2 linked regions of the Kordia antarctica genome follow. The protein of the gene in region 2 interacts with the protein of the main gene of each other region in a pairwise test. Links are inferred from orthologs where the notes say so. Each region holds a gene or a part of one and is shown on either strand. Other genes may lie near its edges. The genes, in order: pepT and pepE.

The links.
Region 1: the proteins of pepE (region 2) and pepT interact in binary tests that used the Escherichia coli proteins (3 or more experiments, as listed by UniProt). The link is inferred for Kordia antarctica from one-to-one orthologs.

Annotation. Positions count from the first base shown.
Region 1 is NZ_CP019288.1:1,101,524-1,112,352, reverse strand. What follows is about bases 2,497-5,486. They hold pepT (peptidase T), read right to left. Parts: upstream 4,615-5,486; coding sequence 3,379-4,614; downstream 2,497-3,378. Other genes in these bases: IMCC3317_RS04315 (TonB-dependent receptor), read left to right, coding at 4,803-5,486; IMCC3317_RS04325 (YdeI/OmpD-associated family protein), read right to left, coding at 2,780-3,373; yajC (preprotein translocase subunit YajC), read left to right, coding at 2,497-2,705. Also shown: IMCC3317_RS04345 (Glu/Leu/Phe/Val family dehydrogenase), read left to right, coding at 1-728; transcription antitermination factor NusB, read left to right, coding at 819-1,760; IMCC3317_RS04335 (DUF1573 domain-containing protein), read left to right, coding at 1,803-2,408; more of yajC, read left to right, coding at 2,415-2,496; more of IMCC3317_RS04315, read left to right, coding at 5,487-7,652; IMCC3317_RS04310 (quinone-dependent dihydroorotate dehydrogenase), read left to right, coding at 8,139-9,158; IMCC3317_RS04305 (hypothetical protein), read left to right, coding at 9,183-9,665; IMCC3317_RS04300 (hypothetical protein), read left to right, coding at 9,785-10,231; IMCC3317_RS04295 (hypothetical protein), read right to left, coding at 10,279-10,485; IMCC3317_RS04290 (LysE family translocator), read left to right, coding at 10,562-10,829. UniProt on the Escherichia coli protein: Cleaves the N-terminal amino acid of tripeptides.
Region 2 is NZ_CP019288.1:4,574,698-4,585,362, reverse strand. The notes cover bases 5,308-8,133. They hold pepE (dipeptidase PepE), read left to right. Parts: upstream 5,308-6,279; coding sequence 6,280-6,987; downstream 6,988-8,133. Other genes in these bases: IMCC3317_RS19210 (GNAT family N-acetyltransferase), read left to right, coding at 8,035-8,133; IMCC3317_RS19215 (GNAT family N-acetyltransferase), read right to left, coding at 7,515-7,940; IMCC3317_RS23805 (hypothetical protein), read right to left, coding at 7,130-7,255; IMCC3317_RS19230 (carboxypeptidase-like regulatory domain-containing protein), read right to left, coding at 5,363-6,124. Outside these bases: IMCC3317_RS19255 (S8 family peptidase), read right to left, coding at 1-1,462; IMCC3317_RS19250 (phosphatase PAP2 family protein), read right to left, coding at 1,500-2,063; IMCC3317_RS19245 (Sec-independent protein translocase subunit TatA/TatB), read right to left, coding at 2,063-2,335; IMCC3317_RS19240 (M1 family metallopeptidase), read right to left, coding at 2,438-4,711; IMCC3317_RS19235 (DUF6702 family protein), read right to left, coding at 4,776-5,276; more of IMCC3317_RS19210, read left to right, coding at 8,134-8,484; IMCC3317_RS19205 (TolB family protein), read left to right, coding at 8,505-9,467; IMCC3317_RS19200 (M15 family metallopeptidase), read left to right, coding at 9,460-10,188; IMCC3317_RS19195 (M48 family metalloprotease), read left to right, coding at 10,557-10,665. UniProt on the Escherichia coli protein: Hydrolyzes dipeptides containing N-terminal aspartate residues. May play a role in allowing the cell to use peptide aspartate to spare carbon otherwise required for the synthesis of the aspartate family of amino acids.

The sequences.
Region 1 (10,829 bases), 3.5 Mb from region 2 along the record:
CAGCTGAAGATGTTGGAATGGAAACCGCTGATATGGACATCGTAAGAGAAGTAACACCATACGTAACTGGAATTTCAGAATCTAAAGGTGGCGCAGGAAATCCATCACCAATTACAGCATACGGCGTTTTTATGGGAATGAAAGCTGCTGCGAAATATAAATTTGGTTCCGATGTTTTAGAAGATAAAGTAGTATATGTACAAGGAATTGGACATGTTGGAGAAGCATTGGTTGCCCATTTATCAAATGAAGGCGCAAAAGTAATTATCGCTGACATTAATGAAGAACGTTTGCAAGCCGTAAGCAAAACCTACGGAGCAAAAATTTACAGAGGTAAAGATATTTATGCGGAAGAAATGGATGTGTATGCACCATGTGCTTTAGGAGCTACTATAAATGATAGTAGTATTTATAAATTGAAAGCACACGTAATTGCCGGAGCTGCAAACAATCAGTTGCAAGACGAAGTAAAACACGGAGCACTATTAAAAGATAGAGGAATTGCATACGCACCAGATTTCTTAATCAACGCTGGCGGAATTATCAATGTTTACGCTGAATTGGAAGGATATGGCAAGGCGGAAATCATGCGTAAAACAGAAAATATTTACAATACTACTTTGGAAATATTTAAACATTCAGAAGAAAATAATTCCACCACACACAACGCTGCTTTGAGCATTGCATTGGATAGAATTGAAACTAGAAAAAAAGAAGCGAATAAATAGTAGCATTCTTTTAAAATAATTATATTTTTGCGGGGCGAAAGGAGTTGATCTTTTTGCCTTTCATTTTCAAAAATTAAAGTTCTTATTTAGATGCTAACAAGAAGACATATTCGAGTTAAAGTAATGCAATCCATTTATGCATTATCACAGTCACAGAGTGACCAAGTTGATAAAGAATTGAAGTTTATCAATATGAGTATAGCGAATATGCATGATTTACATATGCTGACACTAGACTTATTTGTTAAACTAAATGAGTTGGCACAAAAACAATTGGCGCTTTCTCAAAAGAAATATTTAGCAACTTCTGCGGAAAAAAATCCAAATAAGAAGTTTATTCAAAACGCTATTATTCAACATTTAGTTCACAATGTAAATTTAAAAACTGCTATTCAGAATCGTAAATTAAACGATTGGGAATTGAACGGCGAATATATCCGTGTAATATTTGATGCAATGTTAGCGAGCGACGTATATAAAGAATATATGGCTTCTGAAGAAACTACATATGCCGATGATCGTGCGTTTTTAGCTAAATTGTTCTCAGAGGTAATTGCGCCAAATGAAAAATTATACGAATATTTTGAAGATCAAAAATTAACATGGCTTGATGATTTGCCAGTTGTCAACACTTTGATTTTGAAATCGATCAAACAATGCAAGCCCGGAAAAGAGCGAATTTTTCTTCCTGAATTGTATAAAGATGATGAAGATAGGGAGTTTGTGAAGGATTTATTTACGAAAACAGTCTTAAATGATGATATGTTAACGACTGAAATTCAAGGAAAAACACCTAATTGGGATAAAGATAGAATTGCCAATTTAGATTTAATTTTGCTTAAAATGGCGATTTGCGAATTCTTAAAATTTCCTTCAATCCCTGCAAAAGTCACGATAAATGAATATATTGAGCTCGCAAAAGAATATTCTACGTCGAAAAGTAGTATGTTTGTAAACGGAATTTTAGACAAATTAATTAAAGAGTATAAAAAAGAAAATAAGTTAAATAAAATCGGTCGCGGTTTGATGTAACGAAAACAATTATTAAATTTACCATTCAAAATTTTAAGTACTATGATCAGAAAAGGATTTTTATTATTAGGAGCTATGTCGCTTGTCTTATTCACATCATGTAAAGACGATGCAACAAAAAAAGTAAATAGCGAAAATGTTGCACAAGCAGCACAAAGAGATGCAGTAGCAAAAAACTTTGCAGCAATGACATTTGAAAAAACAGAGCATGACTTTGGAACTATCAATGAAGGTGACCAAGTGGAAACTACTTTTAAGTTTACAAACACTGGAACTGCACCTTTATTAATTTCAGGAATTAAAGGAAGTTGTGGATGTACTGTTCCTAACGATTGGCCAAAACAACCTATCGCACCAGGAGCTGAAGGACAGTTTACAGTAAAGTACAACTCTACAAACAAGCCAAACCTTAAAACAAATACTGTTACGGTAACGGCTAACACTGAAACAGGTTCAGCACGTGTTAATATCAAAGCATTTGCAACGCCTAGCCCAGAGTTAGAAGCTAAAAGAGCAAAAGCAAAAGTAGAAAGAGATGCTAGAATGAAAGCACAACAAGAAGCTCAAAAAGCTGCTGGTGCAAAAAATGGAACTGAAGTAAAAACGGGTTCAACTCAAGCAGGGCACGAAGGACACAATCATCAATAAATATTAATGGGAGAGTTAAGTCAATTTATACCGTTATTATTAATGGTTGTTGTAGTATACTTTTTTATACTAGCACCAAGCATTAAACGACAAAAAAAAGAAAAGAATTTCATGGTATCCATCAAAAAAGGTGATCGTGTGATTACCAAAAGTGGAATACATGGAAAAATTGTTGAGCTTAATGATAAAGACAACACTTGCATTATTGAAACTTTAGCAGGGAAAATTAAATTTGAACGCGCTGCACTTTCTGCGGAAGCATCCGTAAAAATCAATACGCTTCCTGCAAAAAAATAATACAAGCTTTTATAGCATAAAAAAAGCATCGTGAAAACGATGCTTTTTTGTTTTTATAAAATTTTAAAAGTCAATTATCGATATGAATCATTCAAACCTTTACCCTCCAAAATCATAGGAATTATTTTTTTGAGTCTACTTTCTTTAGTCGCAACTCTTTTTGCAGTACTTATATATTCAGCGTATTCTTTTTGTTTGTAATTTGATAATTTTTCAAAAGCAGTTTCTAACTTTTTGTCCGCTTCAAAAGCAACTTTCAATTCGTTAGAAATCACAATCGAAGTATCTTTTTTCATGACAACTGTTTTTCCATCTATTTGATATTGTACAGCTTCGTCAATATAAACTTTCACTAAATCTTCTGGAATTATATCAGCTACTGTAAATTTCCAATGTCGCATGGCTTGTGTTTTTCCTTCTTGCGCATTTACCAAAAGGTTTGCTTCATCTTTCAATAAAGCACCTTGGTAAAACCATAATCCAACATGCGATTTAAAAGCACTCAAACCTAAAATATTCTTTCCATCAACTGTAAACACAGGAATATTCCATTTGATCGTTTCTTTAACAGCAGAATTTTTCAGCACAATATTTCGCAATACATGCAGTTTAGCTGCCCATTCAGGGAAACTAGCAATGTATTCTTCTGCGGAAGCGTATTTTTTCATGAAAATTACTTTTTATACTTCTCAGCAGTCAATTCCGTAATTTTCACAATCACTTCAATAGCACTTAATATACTTTCTACCGGAACATATTCATAACGTCCGTGAAAATTATGTCCGCCAGCAAAAATATTTGGACACGGTAAACCCATAAATGATAACTGCGAACCGTCAGTTCCTCCACGAATTGGTTTGATAATTGGTGTAATTCCTACTGCTTTCATAGCTTCTTCAGCAATATCTACAATGTGAAAAACAGGTTCAACCTTTTCTTTCATATTGTAATATTGATCTTTCATAACCAATGTTACAGGATCGTATGTATACCGACTGTTAATATCTTCGGCAATCTTGCCAATTAACTCTTTTCGTGCTTCAAACTTATCTTTGTCATGATCTCTCACAATATATTCCAACGAAGCTTCTTCCACACTACCTTTTATAGTATGCAAATGATAAAATCCTTCACGACCCGAAGTTTCTTGCGGAACATCATGTGGCGGCAATGCATTCATAATTTCATTCGCAATTAAAATAGAATTGATCATTTTTCCTTTGGCATATCCTGGATGAACGATTTTACCTTTAATAGCAATTTTTGCGCTTGCTGCATTAAAATTTTCATATTCCAACTCGCCAATTTCGCTTCCGTCCATTGTATACGCCCAATCTGCACCAAACTTTGCTACATCAAACTTGTGTGCGCCACGACCAATTTCTTCATCTGGCGTAAAGCCAATACGAATTTTTCCATGTTTTATTTCTGGATGATTGATGAGGTATTCCATTGCAGAAACAATTTCGCAAACTCCAGCTTTATCATCTGCGCCAAGCAACGTTGTTCCGTCAGTAGTAATTAAGGTTTGTCCTTTATATAATAATAAATCTTCAAAATAATCAGGCGAAAGCACAATATTCTGTTCAGCATTTAAAACGATATCTTTTCCGTCATAATTATGCACAATTTGCGGTTTTACATTTGCGCCAGTAAAATCTGGAGAAGTATCAATATGTGACACAAAACCAATCGTAGGAACTTCATGCGCTACATTACTAGGCAAGGTTGCCATAATGTAAGCGTTATCGTCAATAGTTACTTCGGAGAGTCCAATTTTATTTAATTCATCTACTAATAAATTCGCTAAATCCCATTGTTTTGCTGTACTTGGTGTCGTTTCTGAAGTTTCATCAGATTCTGTGTCAATCGTTACATAACTAATAAATCTATCTATAATATGTTGCATATGTGCTCTTTTTCTTCAAAAGTAATTGATTTCTCAATATTCATAAAGTGTTGGGCTATTATTTTTATTATAATGAACGAAATAGGCGAAATTGATATCAATTTAACAATAGTTTAAGATAAAATTTCATTTTTTGTCTTTGTTAAGAAAAAATAAGTTAAATTCCCAGAACTATAAAAACCAATAATATGATAAAAAATTACTTCATTTTGATGTTGACAACACTCTTGTTTTCAACATTTTCTTATGCTCAAGTCGCTGGAACAGTGACAGATGACACTTCAACTCCGTTGCTAGGAGTTTCTATTGTAGTCAAAGGAACTACCAAAGGTGCAATTTCTGATTTTGATGGAAATTACAAAATTGACGCTAAACAAGGAGCTATTTTAGTATTCTCCTATGTTGGTTATGAAACTCAGGAAGTAACCGTAAACGGAAACACAGTTAATGTAACAATGGTATCAGGACTTGGTCTTGATGAAGTTGTACTTATTGGATCTCGTAATGCTAACAGAACAGCGACTGACACAGCTGTACCAGTAGATATATTGGATGTTAATGAATTAAAAGAAAGATCGCCACAAATTACTGTTACAGAAATTCTAAACTATGCGGCACCTTCTTTTTCATCGAATCCACAATCTATTTCTGATGGAACAGACCACATTGCGCCTGCATCATTAAGAGGTTTAGGACCAGACCAAGTATTGGTTTTAATCAATGGAAAAAGAAGACACAAAACGGCTTTAGTAAATGTAAATGGTACATTTGGTAGAGGTAGTGTTGGTACCGATTTATCCTCAATACCATCTAATGCAATTGATAGAATTGAAATTTTAAGAGATGGAGCTGCTGCACAATATGGTTCTGATGCCATTGCAGGAGTGATCAATATCGTTTTAAAGAAAGACACTAACAAACTTCAATTAAGTTTAACTGCTGGAGCTAATTTTACAAGCGAAAGCGGACCAGATGAGAATATTGATGGAGAAAAAGTGAATGTTGGTGTAAACTATGGGCTTCCAATTGGAGACGAAGGTGGATTTATTAACTTTACTGGAAACTTCAATTTTAGAGGTGCAACGAATAGAATGCAAGAATGGCAAGGACAAATATTCAATGCGTATAACTCTATTGAAAGAGTTGCTGATGCTGCAGGTTATGATACTTCTTTATTATTAGATAATGACTTTACTGATATTTTTAACTTTGCGGGTGCTGCCGGAATTACCTTAACAGGATCGGAAACACAAGCAGAACTTAGAACCATATTAGGTGCTGATGTAACAGACAGTGAATTAGCTGCTAGAGGACAACAACGTAGTGATTATAATATGAGAGTTGGACAATCTGAACTTAGAGGCGCACAGTTTTTTGGAAACATGGAAATTCCTTTAGGAGAAGATTTAGACTTCTATGCTTTTGGAGGTATTGGATACAAAAATGGAAATGCGGCAGGATTCTACAGATTGCCATATCAAAGTAGAGCGTACACGCCAGCTTATATAAATGGTTTCTTACCAGAAATTAATTCAAACATAACTGACAAAGCAATTGCAGTTGGAATTAGAGGAAAATTAGGAGACTGGAATGTAGATTTTAGCAATAACTTTGGAAAGAATTCATTCTTATACAGAATTAGTAACTCTAACAATGCATCTTTAGCAAACTCAACACCATTTGAAGCAGATGCAGGAGGATTCAATTACAGTGAAAACACAAGTAATGTGGATCTTAATAAATATTATGAAGACATTTTCGCTGGATTCAACGTCGCTTTTGGAGCAGAATACAGAGTAGAAAACTACGCAATTGTCGCTGGAGAAGAAAACTCATATGCACAATACAATACATTAGGAAACATTCATGATCCTACAGATCCAAACTCAGTAGTGCCAACAGATTTCTTTGGTAGTAGTAGACCAGGAGGAATTCAAGTATTTCCTGGATTCAAGCCAGAAAATGAAGTAAATGCATTCAGAAACTCTATTGCTGGATACATTGATGTAGAAGCAGATTTTACGGAATCTTTTATGGTTGCAGCAGCAATTCGTTTTGAAGACTTTTCAGATTTTGGAAGTACAGTAAATTTCAAATTAGCTACTAGATTGAAAGCAACTGACAATATAAATATTAGAGCAGGATTTCAAACAGGATTTAGAGCACCTTCATTACACCAAATTCATTACAACTCAACGTCTACATTATTCGTAAACGGAGTTCCTAATGAAGTTGGAATTTTCTCAAACACATCTCGTGTTGCACGATTATTAGGAATTGAGGAATTAAAAGAAGAAACTTCTACTGGATTTACGTTAGGATTTACTGCTAAAATTCCAAACGCAAATTTAAAGTTAACAATAGATGGTTATCTAATAAACATTGATGACAGAGCTATCTTAACAGGTCAGTTTGACGCGAATGGAAATGCAGAACTAGCAAGTTTATTCGCGCAAGCAAATGCAAGTCAAGCGGCATTCTTTGCAAACTCTGTGGATACACAAACAAAAGGTATTGATATTGTTGTAGATCATAAAGCAACGTTGTCAGACAATTTAAAACTGACAAACACATTATCATTTACATTATCAAAAACGACTGTTGAAGAAGTAAAAGTTCCGACTGCAATATCAAATGCAGGATTATCGGATACATATTTTGATAACACAAGCAGATTGTATTTAGAAGCAGCAGTTCCAAGAACGAAAGGAAACTTATCGCACAACCTTAAAATAGGAGATAAGTGGAACATCTTTTTAAGAAACAGTTACTTCGGTGAAGTAGAAGAAGCTACAAACAATACGGATCCTACTGTAGAAAGAATCTATGCTGGTAAAATTGTTACAGACTTAAGTTTTGGATACAGCGTAAGCGAAAGCCTAAAACTAACGTTGGGAGCAAACAACTTATTAGATGTATATCCAGATCAATCTGATCCAGCTTTTCAATCAAGCGGAAGATTCTTGTATTCTAGACGTTCTACACAATTTGGAACAAACGGAAGACACGTTTTTGCAAGATTAAGTTTATCTTTATAAAATACAATACACTTTAAAATTATTAAAAAGGCTCCATAATTTGGAGTCTTTTTTTGTTTTTTTTAAAATAGAAATATCAAGAATTTGTTGGCGATTTGAAAAAGAACATGTTTTAAATAAAATTATTTAACCTGAGTTTGATATAAAGTTTCAGAGTGTTTTTTTGTCTTTTCCGCAGTATAGCAGGGATTTTTCGTTAAGAATTTTCGAATCCTTGGAGAAAATTTAGAAAAATTCATGCGGTTTTAGTTTTTTTCAAAAAGAAAAACTAAAAATACCTCTGGAAAAGCGCACTTTCTTTTGTTTCTTTTCTTTGTGCGAGCAAAGAAAACGAAAATAAAAATCAAATAGTTAGCACAAAGTCTTTGTTCTAGACTCTAGAAGCGTAGCGGTCTTATATCTTTTATCGGACAAAACTAAAATAAAATAATACTTGAAAAGATTTCACTTCTATAAATTACATTATTTTTGCACAAACAATACAACATGTACCAATTCCTCGTAAAACCTATACTGTTTCTTTTTGATCCTGAAAAAGTACATCACTTTACCTTTTCATTAATTAGAACACTTTCTAAAATTCCTTTCATGAGAAGTCTTTTCAGAGGAATGTATGTTGTGAATGACAAACGTTTAGAACGAACTGTTTTTGGATTAACCTTTAAAAATCCTGTGGGTTTAGCTGCCGGATTTGATAAAGATGCCAAACTCTACAATGAGCTCTCAAACTTTGGTTTTGGTTTTATTGAAATAGGAACGTTGACGCCAAAACCACAAATTGGAAACCCTAAAAAACGGTTGTTTCGCTTAAAGCAAGATGAAGCAATTATAAACCGAATGGGATTCAACAATGGTGGCGTTCATGAAGCTGTGACACGTTTAAAGAAAAACAAAGGTGTATTAATTGGTGGAAACATCGGGAAGAATAAAACCACGCCAAACGAAAGTGCTGTTGAAGATTACAAAATTTGTTTTGAAGCGTTATTTCCGCATGTAGATTACTTTGTAGTAAATGTAAGTTCGCCCAATACTCCAAATTTACGTGCGTTGCAAGACAAAGAACCGTTGACAAAGTTACTGACAACCTTGCAAACGATGAACAATGCGAAAGATGCTCCGAAGCCAATTCTACTAAAAATTGCACCCGATTTAACCAACGAACAACTGGAAGATATCATAGAAATTATTGCGGAAACTAAAATTGCTGGCGTAATTGCTACAAACACAACAATTTCGCGTGAAGGTTTGCAATCGGAAGCCAAAGGTGAAATGGGCGGATTAAGTGGAAAACCACTCACAAATCGTTCTACGGAAGTGATTCGATTTCTAGCAGAAAAAAGCAACAAAGCGTTTCCAATCATTGGCGTTGGAGGAATTCACTCAGCAGAAGATGCATTAGAAAAACTAGAAGCTGGTGCAGATTTAGTTCAACTCTACACAGGATTTATTTATGAAGGTCCAAAATTGATTAAAGAGATTAACAAGCGAATTTTACAAGAATTGTAGTTTAAGATATATGCATTATAAACAATGATTAGAGTACTACATATATCAACATTCATGATTATAGGATTCTTTCTGTTTGGTTGCAGTAATCAAGAAGCTAGATTGAAATCAATTGAAAAAGAATTGTTTATTAAGCTACCTGTAAATATTGAAGTAATCCAAGATGATGATATTTCGCATAATGGGTTTGAAAGTGATTATACCCAAATTGTTACATTAAAATTTGAAAAAGAAGAATTTGAAGAACTTATTGATCAAATTGAAAGTTCACCATTTTTCAATGAGTTAAGGAGATTTGATGGTAAATCTAAACCGTTTCCCAATGATAAAATCAGCAAAGAACACAAAATAATACTTGATTCCTTAACTGCCGAAGCAAGAAGTGGAACTTGGATAAAAGATAAAGTTAATTACAAATACATAGACTTTTTTACTTGGTCAGATTTTTGTGACGCTTATATAAACACTACCAACAGAACATTAAAATATACTCATAATCATTTATAAAACGTATCACTTTTGCGCTACTGCCAAATATTAAACTCGTAACTTTCCATACACATCGTTGGCTTTAATTTATAAATCGCATATAAATTGCTGGTGAAATAAACAACAAACACATTTCAATGATTAATAGATTACAATTTTCAATAGATATTAAGGCAGAGAAAACCAAGATATGGAAAGCACTCTGGAACGAGCGTTCCTATCGCGACTGGGTCAGCGTATTCTTTGAAGGCTCTTATGCAATTACCGAAAATTGGGAAGAAGGCAGTAAAGTAGTATTCCTTGCTCCAGATCAAAGTGGTATTTACAGTAGCATCGAAACACATATTCCAAATAAAATTATGATGTTTAAGCATATCGGAAATGTGTTAAATGGAAAGGAACAACCTATTGATGATGAAACAAAAAAATGGTCCGGAGCCACGGAAACTTATACACTTACTGAAGGAACAGAAAGCAACACACTTACTGTTGAAATAGATGTCCTTGATGAACATCTTAACTTTATGACAACTACATTTCCGAAAGCATTGGAAAAGGTGAAGAATAACTGCTATAACACATAAAAAAAGCCCAATAAACAACGAAGTTCATTGGACTTTTTAATAAATACTTATCGTTCATGATGATCTGCTTCTTGTTGACTCAAACCGATAAAAAACAAAATTGCGCCTACAAAGGTCATACCAATTCTAATTGCCCATCCTGTGGTTTCTCCCCAATTATCAATCCACATCAAAAGTGTAAATTGCATATTCATAAAAGATAAAATAATGGAGCCAATCCCAAAAATGGCTAAGTACATACCAATGGTTTTCATATGTTAATTGTTAGTTAGGAAATAAATATATAAAAAAGATTGTAATAATTTGAGTTTTCCTTAATATTGCTTTCTTATGCAGTTTGAAATTCTCATATCTTTTTGTATTGCCACTTCGTTACTTGCCATTACGCCAGGACCAGACAATATCTATGTATTAATGCAAAGTATTGTAAACGGACGAAAATATGGAATAGCAACCGTTTTAGGACTCATGACAGGTTGTATCATTCACACTTCGGTGGTTGCATTTGGCGCTTCAACCATTCTCAAACAAAATCCTAGGTTGTTCTTTATTATCAAACTATTTGGGGCATTATATTTGGTATATCTTGCGTATAAAG
Region 2 (10,665 bases):
GATAGAAATCTGCAGATTGCTTCAATCTGTTTAATACTTGTGTTTTTGTCCAGCTTGGATGTCTTGACCATACTAATGCCGCAATTCCTGCTGTAGTTGCAGTTGCTACTGACGAACCACCTACATAATCAGTTTGTCCGTTATAGTAACTTAATACTGGTGTTGTTCTGCTTCCATTACCATTACGCTGCATTACTATTGTAAAGTCTATTTGACTTCCTTTGTGGCAAATGTCACATTCTTTATAGTAATTAGCATCTGTTACTCCAGTTACAGCAACTGTTTCGCTCATTGATGCTGGAAATATTACTCCTACGAAGTTCGTAAAAGTTGTAGAAGTTCCACCTGCTGCAAAAATTAATTTTCCTCTATTATTTGCATATCTAACTGCATCCTTTATTCTTCCAATAGAAAAAATATGTCCAATAGACATTGAAATTACTTTTACGTCGCTTCTGTTTCCAAGAGCTGTTAGTGCATTTGCCACACCTTTTTGCTCATGATAACCATCTAAGAGTACATTTTTAGTTCCACGGTAGCTAATTAAGTTCGCGTTATATGCAACACCAACTGGCATTCCGTTGTTGTTTCTTGGTGCTGTTGCCACAGATGTCATACTTGTTCCGTGTCCACATTTGTCATTTGGTCCGTCAGTTCTTGACGACCAAGGCCACCATGAATCTACGTAAGTTCCATATTTCTGAACGTATCTTCCAGATGAATAACCATCATTAAAACTTCCGTTCATTAATGAGTTATTAGGTGTTAATCCAGTGTCAATCACTCCAATTCCAACACCTGAACCTGTACTGTAATTCCAAGCTGATGGAATGTTATGTTCGTAAAACGTCCAAGGTACTTTTGCGCCTGGCGCTACTGTTGTATAATCTCCTGAATTTAACGTTGAAGAACCATATCCGCATCCTGCGCCAGATTCTGTTGTTCCGGTTTGATGTAATTGGTATCTGTAACCAGCTGGCTCCATGTAACGAATTCCTTTTTGAGATAACAAATCTTGAACCGTTGCTAAGTCTTCAATTTTCACATCGATGATGTTTAGTTTTTCATCTTCATCAATTAAGAAATCGCTAGTTTTCTTTTGTCCGCCACCTTCAATAGAAGCAATTCTTTCAATTAATCTGTCTTTAATTCCACTTGCGTTAGAATTTTCTTTGTTGAAATCGTTCTCATTATCTCCATATCCTATGGTAAGAATTTGATCTCCATGAACAGTAGCACTCCATATCATGTGTGCGTCCATGTTTGACCATTCAAAATCTTCTCGACTTGAAATGGTTTCATTAATTTTTGCATTGATTTCTGTAGGTGTAAGTGGTGTACGCTGTACAAGTACAACGCTGTTTTCTTCTTCTAAGTTTTCGATGATAGGTGCATCGTTAGAACAAGAAATTACGCCTAAAGCCACCATAACTAGGGCTAATTTAAGGTTTAAATTTTTCATGTTTAATTGGTTATTGGTTTAAATTCCAACTAATATATCAATAAATTTGTAACTTTAGTATGCGCGCATTATAAATTCGATAAAATACAACTCCAATGATAATTCCAATAATAATTCCTGTTAAGATATCTGAAGGATAATGCACTCCAAAGTACAACCGACTGTACATAAAAAATAGCGGCCACATGTATAAATAGCGTATCCAAGAAAATACGTTCCTGAGTATTAAAAATAAATAAGTGGTTAAGGCAAAAGAAACCGTTGCATGTCCTGAGAAAAAGCTATAATTTTCAGGTTGTATGATAATATTGATGAATGGCGCTACTGTAGGATCGTTACATGGGCGAATACGTTCGACTCCTATTTTTACAATTTCAACTAAAAGTAAAGAAAAGAATAAGATGAAAAGTCCGTAACTTATAATGTATTTAGCTTGATGTTTGGGGAGTTTTTTATAAATTTTGTAGAATACAAATAGTAGTAATGGAATCCAATAGATGAAACTTGTAACGAAAACCCAAAAGACATCAAAGTGAATTTCGCCTAGGTTGCTTAGATAGATGAGTAGTTCTTTGTCGTATGTCAGTAATTCATTAAACATTAATGTTGCCTTTTAATAGGACCTGACATGTCTTCGATATCTTCTTTTACTTTGTTTATTTCTTTTTGAACGTCACCAGCAATGTTGGTATCTAGTCCGCTATCTTCCGCGCTTTTCTGAATTTCGTGCTTTATTTCGTTGGTTGCATCTTTTAATTGGCGCATTCCTTTTCCTAGTCCTCTTGCGATTTCAGGAATCTTGTCTGCACCAAACACCATAACTACAATTAGCATAATTACAACTATCTCTCCTCCACTAATAAATAATGCCATACTTTGTTCTATTATTCTACAAATATAAACAAGTAAATACTATGTTATAAAAAAACCAGCAATTAAGCTGGTTTTTTATGATTTTATTTTTGATAATACTATTTACTGCTTTATCTTATCGTCTTTAAACTTATTGAACTCCGTATTGCCTTCTTCACGTGGCCATACATTGTTTGAAGTATCAATATCAGCTGTTTCAAGTTTAGGATCTAACTGAATATTTTTGATTTCTTTGCTTGAAGCAATTACAATGGTAGCATTGTTGTCGTTCTTTCTCCAAATTTGAACTGGATATTTTACCGTTTCCTTAGTGCCATCATCATACGTACATTCAACAATAATTGGCATTACCAATCCGCCTGGTTTATTAAATGATACTTCGTAGAAATATTTAGGATTTTCTAAGTTCGCTCTTTCTGCTTCCGTAAAGTTATCCATTAAATATTCTTTTAATGATTCGTTTCCTTCTACATCTAATACTGCTTTTCCTTCGTTTTCTTTTTTGTAATCTTCATCATCTTCAGAAATATAATATACATAATTTTCACTTTCTGTGATACGAGTTCCTACTTGGTATTTTTTAACGCCTTCAATTCCTATGTCAACATAATCAGTTGTGTAAAACCAACCTCTCCAAAACCAGTCTAAATCGATTCCAGAAGCATCTTCCATTGTTCTAAAGAAATCTTCTGGACTTGGGTGTTTGAACATCCAACGTTGTGCGTAAGTTTTGAATGCGTGATCAAATGCTTTTGGTCCCATGATAGTTTCCCTCAAGATATTTAATCCTGTTGCTGGCTTTCCATAAGCGTTTGGTCCTAACTGATGTACATTTTCTGGATTTGACATGATTGGAGACAATCTATTTTGACTTCCTTTCATGTACGGAACAATTTTAGAAGGTTCTCCTCTACGTGAAGGATATTTTCCGCCGTTAGAAACCACAGATTCTGGATGCGCTTTTGCAAAATCTTGTTCTGCTAAGTATTGCATAAAAGTATCCAAACCTTCGTCCATCCAACCCCATTGACGCTCATCAGAGTTTACAATCATAGGGAAAAAGTTGTGTCCTACTTCGTGAATAATTACACTGATCATTCCAAATTTTACACGTTCAGAGTATTTTCCGTCTTCACTTGGACGTCCGTAATTCCAGCAAATCATAGGATATTCCATTCCTTGGTTTTTAGCGTGTACAGAAATTGCTTTGTGATATGGATATGTAAATGTATGATTTGAATATGTTTTTAATGTACTTGCTACAGCTTTCGTAGAATATTCTTCCCAAAGCGGATTTCCCTCTTTTGGATACATGGAAACTGCCATTACTTTTTTACCATTGATATCAACGGCTTGCATGTCCCAAATAAATTTACGCGAAGTTGCAAATGCAAAGTCTCTCACGTTTTCCGCGTAGAATTTCCATGTCTTCTTTTTTGTAGAAAAGTCTTTTTCAGCAGCTTTTGCTTCTGCCTGTGTTACAATGATTACTGGTTTATCGTATGATTCTAGCGCACGCTCATAACGCTTCATCATATCTTTGGTAAACACGTTTTTTCTATTCTGTAATTCGCCTGTTGCATCTAAAATGTGATCTGCAGGAACCGTAATATTTACTTCGTAGTTTCCAAATGGTAACGCAAATTCTCCACTTCCCCAAAACTGAAAATTTTGCCAACCTTCAACATCATTATAAACTGCCATTCTTGGGAAAAACTGAGCAATTACATAAGCGTAATTTCCATCTTTTTCAAAAAATTCATATCCTGAACGACCTCTGTTGGTTACATGATTATTAATATTATACCACCATTTGATGGAGAACGAAATTTTAGCTCCAGCTTTTAACGGTTGTGGCAAGTCAATACGCATCATTGTTTCGTTGATCGTAAATGACATTGGTCTTCCTTTTTCGTTTTTTATATAGTCAATATTAAAACCTCCGTCAAAAGGATCAACTACATAGCTTCCTACAAATTTTGAAGCTCTTTCTAAACGTGGAAAACTCGATCCATTTTTAAGTTTTGCTTGCGAATTTTTAGCGCGAACATTTTGATCAAGTTGAACCCAAAGGTACTCTAAATTGTCAGGGGAATTATTTGTATATGTAATGGTTTCAACACCATACATTTTCTTATTTTTATCATCAAGCTCAATATCTATTTCATAATCAGCCTGTTGCTGATAATATGCTGCTCCTGGCGCACCAGAACCAGTTCTGTACATGTTTGGAGTAGAGAATTCTTGATAGAGTTGTCTAAATTTATTGCTATTGATGTGTCCTTGGGGCTTCTTGTCTTCTTGGCTATCTTGAGCAAAAATAACGTTCGCTCCCATAATTAGAAAAGCGAAGATGTAGAGATGTTTACGTTTCATTTAGGTTTTTAAAATAGGTTTGTATTTTTCAGACCCTAAAAGTAGACATTTTGAATATTTTCTGTTAAAATTTTAACAAACCTTTATCGTTTTCTTTAACCAAAAGTAAACTTTTGCGCCGATCTGCTATTTTTACATGTACTAAATTCTGTTGATCTTCTTCTAATTCGTATAAAATAGTGTTTTCAATTTCGAGTGAATTTACCGCTGCAACACCACTAATCTCTAAGTAACAAATAGTGACATCATCTTCGTATTTTTTTCCGATAAAATCGAATGTTTTCAATTCGCCATTAACCCAAATTTTTAGTTTCTTATTGAGATACTTCTCCATTAACTGTTCTACTTCTTTGGTGTTTTTTTCGGTAGTCAGTTCTTCTTTTAGGTCGTAGCGCATTTCCAGTACTTTTTGAAAATCATCAATAAAGATGCGCGTTGTTATCTGTAAAGCTTTATCTATTTTGCTATGCTCAATGTTAATAACACTTACGTAGAATTTATGCGCTGTTACAAATGATAGTAGCGGAATAGCAACGAACAACACGAGTAGTTTTTGAATTTTCATTGAAGTATATAACTTTTATTTTTGTTGTTACAAAGATATTCAAAAAGCATTCCAAATTGCTCTTTTGTATTTTATTGCTCGATGAATTAGTCTTTTTTCTTGATAGATTCCAAAAACGTTTTACTTTGTTTCACCATAAAATCAATCATTAAAAATTCATTTTTCTCTGAAAAAATATCTTCCGAAGGCAATTGATCATCACAATAATATAAAAACGCGCTAATTTGATCTTTTGGTATGCCTAAATTATTCTCAAAAAACTCATCCTTATAACGATACCGTATTTCATTAAAACTTGTACGCTCATAAATAGCCTTTTCTTTTTCTCTATTTTTTCTTTTTCCTATGATAGAATTCAAAAGCATTCCCACAAGCCCGAGAATATTAGCACCTTGAAAATTTGCTTGCCCAAGCGCTTCATTTTTTACTTGCGAATAACGGTCAGAAGCAAATTGATAATCTTGATACTTAACAATTTGTTCTTCTTGAAAATCTAAAAATTTCTCTTGATTTTCAGGAGTAATCACAACTTCATCTAACTCTTCTACTTTCTCTTTTACCTCAACCACCAACCGATTATTTTTGATAATTTTATCTGTAATTACAATTTCCCTAATTGTATACTGAACAGAAGAAAAAACCAAAATATCATCTTTTTTAGCCAGGATTTCATATTCACCTTTATAATTTGTGCTTGTTCCTTTACTGGTTGTATTATTTACAACATTTACACCAACAACATTGACGTTTCTATAAATTACAGCACCACGTAAAATTTTCCGTTCGCTATCTTGCGCAAGCAATCCTATGGAAATAAAGAGACATACTAAGACTAATTTTTGTTTCATAAATGTTGTATTGTTGGTTAAAAAGTATGGTTGCAAATACGGCATAAAGAAATTAACAATTCTCCTTAAAAAAATGCCAACGTACATTAAAATTTTGTTAAAAACATTTAATCATTACTTTTACGTTTTAGTATACACATTAGCGCGTAAACATTATGAAAAATATCATCATTGCCAGTACATCAACTGTCCACGGAAGTGGCTACTTAGCCTATTTACTTAACAAACTTACTTCGTTTTATAAAGATACGGAAGAAATTCTATTTATTCCATATGCGCGTCCTGGTGGAATTACACATGATGAGTATACAGCTGTCGCTGGAAAAGCCTTTGAAAAGATTGGGAAAACAGTTCGTGGAATTCACGAGTTTGAAAATCCTGTGGAAGCAATTGCAAATGCAAAAGGTGTTTTTACAGGCGGCGGAAACACATTTTTATTAGTTTCTCAATTATATCAACATCAAGTGATGCAACCTTTGCGAGAAGCTATTTTTAACGGAACACCATATTTGGGCACAAGTGCAGGAAGTAATATTTGCGGACTTACCATGCAAACAACGAATGACATGCCAATAATATATCCGCCAAGTTTTAAAACATTAGGCGTTGTCTCATTCAACATAAATCCACATTATTTAGATCCGATTGAAGGTAGCAAACACATGGGAGAAACGCGTGAAACACGAATTAAAGAGTTTCATAAATTTAACACGCTTCCTGTTGTGGGAATACGAGAAGGAAGTTGGATTCGTGTCAAAGGTGAAAAAGTTACCTTAGAAGGCGAACACAGCGCACGGATTTTTGAGTACGAAAAAGATCCGTACGAACTAGAAACTGGTTCGGAAATAGTGTTTATAAAATAAAAAAAGTTGTCTGAAAAGTGTGAATTTCGTCAAACCGAACTTGATTCGGTTTCTCTTAATCATCGATAATCAGTGTTATGAGATTCTGAATCAAGTTCAGAATGACGCCTTTTATAGCTTTTGTGACAACTTCTTTACTTTTTTATTCTTTTTCAATAGTACACGGAAAATCTGTATAATTTGGATCGCAATGATCATAATGTGTTCCTGCTACTCTTCCGCCTCTTGCTTTTGATAAGTCAAATATTGAAACTTTTGTAAATTTCAACTTCTTCTTGAATTCTCTTTTTTTAATACGTTATATAATTTAAGTGATTAAGATGGCTCAATACAAAAATATTTTTCGACTTCTCAGTAGAATTTCCCCATAAAAAAAGCCGATTCAAATGAATCGGCTTTTTTAGAGCGAAAGACCAGGTTCGAACTGGCGACATTCAGCTTGGAAGGCTGACGCTCTACCAACTGAGCTACTTTCGCATAGCGGGTGCAAATATAGAAAAATACAAACACTTTTTCCTAATGTTTTTTTAGATTTTTTTCAAAAAATGATAGCCGAGCGCGTTAAATCCTTGATTATAATAGAACTTATGTGACGGAAAATTTTGCACATACGTATTCAATTCAATCGTAGTCACACCTTTTTCTTTCCCGTAGACTTCAATCCATTCAAATAATTGCTTCCCAATTCCTTTACTTCTGTACGCTTCATCAATATACACATGATCTGGTTCAAAGCTTTTTCCGCAATAATGCCGCGTTGTGCTCCACAAACCAAAACAACCAATCAATTGTTCGCTATCGTAAATTCCAAATGCTTCATAATGCTGTGTCAACATTTCGGCAAAACGAGCTTTTAGTAAATCCATCGGAACTTTTTGTTCGTTCATAATATCCAAATATGGTAAAATGATTTCCGCTTCTTCGCCTTTGAGTAATTTAAAAGTAACTTGCATTTTGTACTAATTTTATTCAAAATTAATTTATTTCTGTAAAACTCAACTCCAAAATTAATTATACTTTTGAATATTTAGATTAAATATTGTCATTATGCAAAACAACAATTTTACCATTAAAGAAATTCCTGCGACAACTGCATACGACGTTCGCCATCCTGTATTGCGTGAAGGAAAACCGTTAGATTCTTGCCATTTTGATGGAGATAATTTACCAACCACTTTTCACTTAGGATATTACACAAATGAACAATTAGTTGGCGTAGTTACGTTGTTAGAAAAAGAGCATGCAGAATTAACCGTTGAAAAGGCGTTTCAATTGCGTGGAATGGCAGTGTTGACCAATTTTCAAAAAAGAGGAATTGGTGATGCGTTGGTAAAAAAATCTGAAGAAATGATTCTCGCTCGTGGCGGAACATTTATTTGGATGAATGCACGTGAGATTGCGGTTCGTTTCTATGAAAAATTAGGCTATAAAAAACATGGCAATCCATTTTCTATTCCAAAAATTGGCCTGCATTTTGTAATGATTAAAATGTTATAACTAAAAATAGGAATTCTATTATGAAAAAAATTATTTTTCTCTTGCTTACGAGTACAAGTTTATTCGCGCAGCAAACTGAAATCACTTTTAAGAAAGATTTCGATTCGCCTGAAATTTTTCTGCAACTTCCTGAATTTAAAAACATCAACGTAAGAGATGTAGCGATTTCTCCAACGAATGATGAAATTTTCTTCACCTTAGATGCGCCAAAAAGTGCATTTAGAACCATTTTAACTTCCAAGAAGGTAAACGGTAAATGGACAGCTTTTGCAATTGCTTCTTTCTCCGGAAAATATCATGATATTGAGCCTGCTTTTTCTCCAGATGGAACACAGTTATTTTTCGCGTCTAAACGTCCAATAGGAACAGAAACTTCTCTGAAAAAAGACTACGATTTATGGGTTGTAACCAAAGAAAATGGCGAATGGAAAAACCCAACTCGATTGCCAGAAACCATCAATTCAGACAAAAACGAATATTATCCTTCAATTGCCAATAACGGAACGCTGTATTTTACCGCTGAACGCGATGATGCAAAAGGAAAAGAAGACATTTACAAAAGTGAATTTAAAAACGGAACGTATCAAACACCTGAAAGTTTAGGTGAAGGCGTAAATACAAAAACATATGAATACAATGCATATGTGAGTCCTGATGAATCGTTTATCATTTTTGGTTCGTACGGACGAAAAGGAAGTCTAGGAAAAGGCGATTTATACATTAGTTTTAACAAAAATAATACGTGGCAAGAAGCTGTTCATTTAGGAAAATTAATTAATTCCGATCAAATAGATTATTGTCCGTTTGTTTCTTTTGACAAGAAATATTTCTTCTTTACAAGTGAAAAAAGCACGATTCAGACTTCGTATGATACTTTATCAATAGAAGCCTTAAAAAAAGTTATCAATACAGGAAGTAATGGAACTTCAAAAATTTACTATCTTCCGTTTGAAAAATTACTAAAATCAATTCGACTTGAATAGATCAAACTTCATGAAGCTTTTCGGACTTGGAACTGTTGCACTTTATAGTTTCCCAAGCATGGCTTTTAATACACAAAAATCAGACACATTGGAACTTATCGGAAAAGGAAATCCAACCGTATTTGGCAACGGGTTTTCCTTGCGAAAAGAAGCCTATGATGCGTTTGTAAAAATGACCGCTGCCGCTGCAAAAGACGGAATTGAGATTCATCCAGTTTCAAGCTATCGGAATTACGCACATCAAAACCGAATTTGGGAACGCAAGTACAAACGGTTTACAAAGCAAGGTTTATCGCCTATAAAAGCAATTGAAAAAATTATAGCATATTCTACGATTCCAGGAACTTCCAGACATCATTGGGCAACCGATATTGATATTATTGACAAAAGCGCTTCGTATAGTGGCGATGTGTTAGTTCCTGAAAAATTTCACGGCGACGGACCATTTTGCAAACTTCGCGAATGGTTGGAAACGAATGCAAATACGTATGATTTTTATATTGTATATACTGATGATGCACATAGAAAAGGTTTTGAGTACGAACCTTGGCATTATAGTTACGCGCCATTATCAAAACCGATGTTAAAGGAATATCGCAAGTTAGATATTAAAAAAATGTTGCAAGCTGAAAAATTAATGGGAAGTGAGCATTTCGACGAAAATTTTATCAATTCATATATAAAAGAGAACATTTTGGATATTAATCCTGAACTTTTGTAACAATAACAATTCAATCTAAGAATTACTAAATGTTTATTGAATGTTTTTCTTTTTCCGCAGTATAGAAAAGGTTTTGCGTTAAGAATTTTCGAATCCTTGGAGAAAATTTAGCAAAAGTTTTTCGGTTTTAGTTTTCCAAAGAGAAAACTAAAAATACCTCTGGAAAAAGCGCATTTTCTTTTGTTGATGCCTGTACTGAACTTGATTCAGTATCTATTGTGCGAGCAAAGAAAATGAAAATCTAAGCCTAAAAATGATGTATTTTAGTTACTAATTTACTTAGGAAGTCTAAGTTTGTATTTTGAAATTATTACAACAGATACATTTTATCACAGCATTTTTGTATTTTTAAAACATAAAGAAATAGCATGAGAGGAAATAAATTAAAAATTCGATTGTTGATTGGACTAGCAATTGTAGCATTTGCTTTTTTTAAGAAATGTGGCAGTCAAGAACGAAATGAATATACAAATCGTG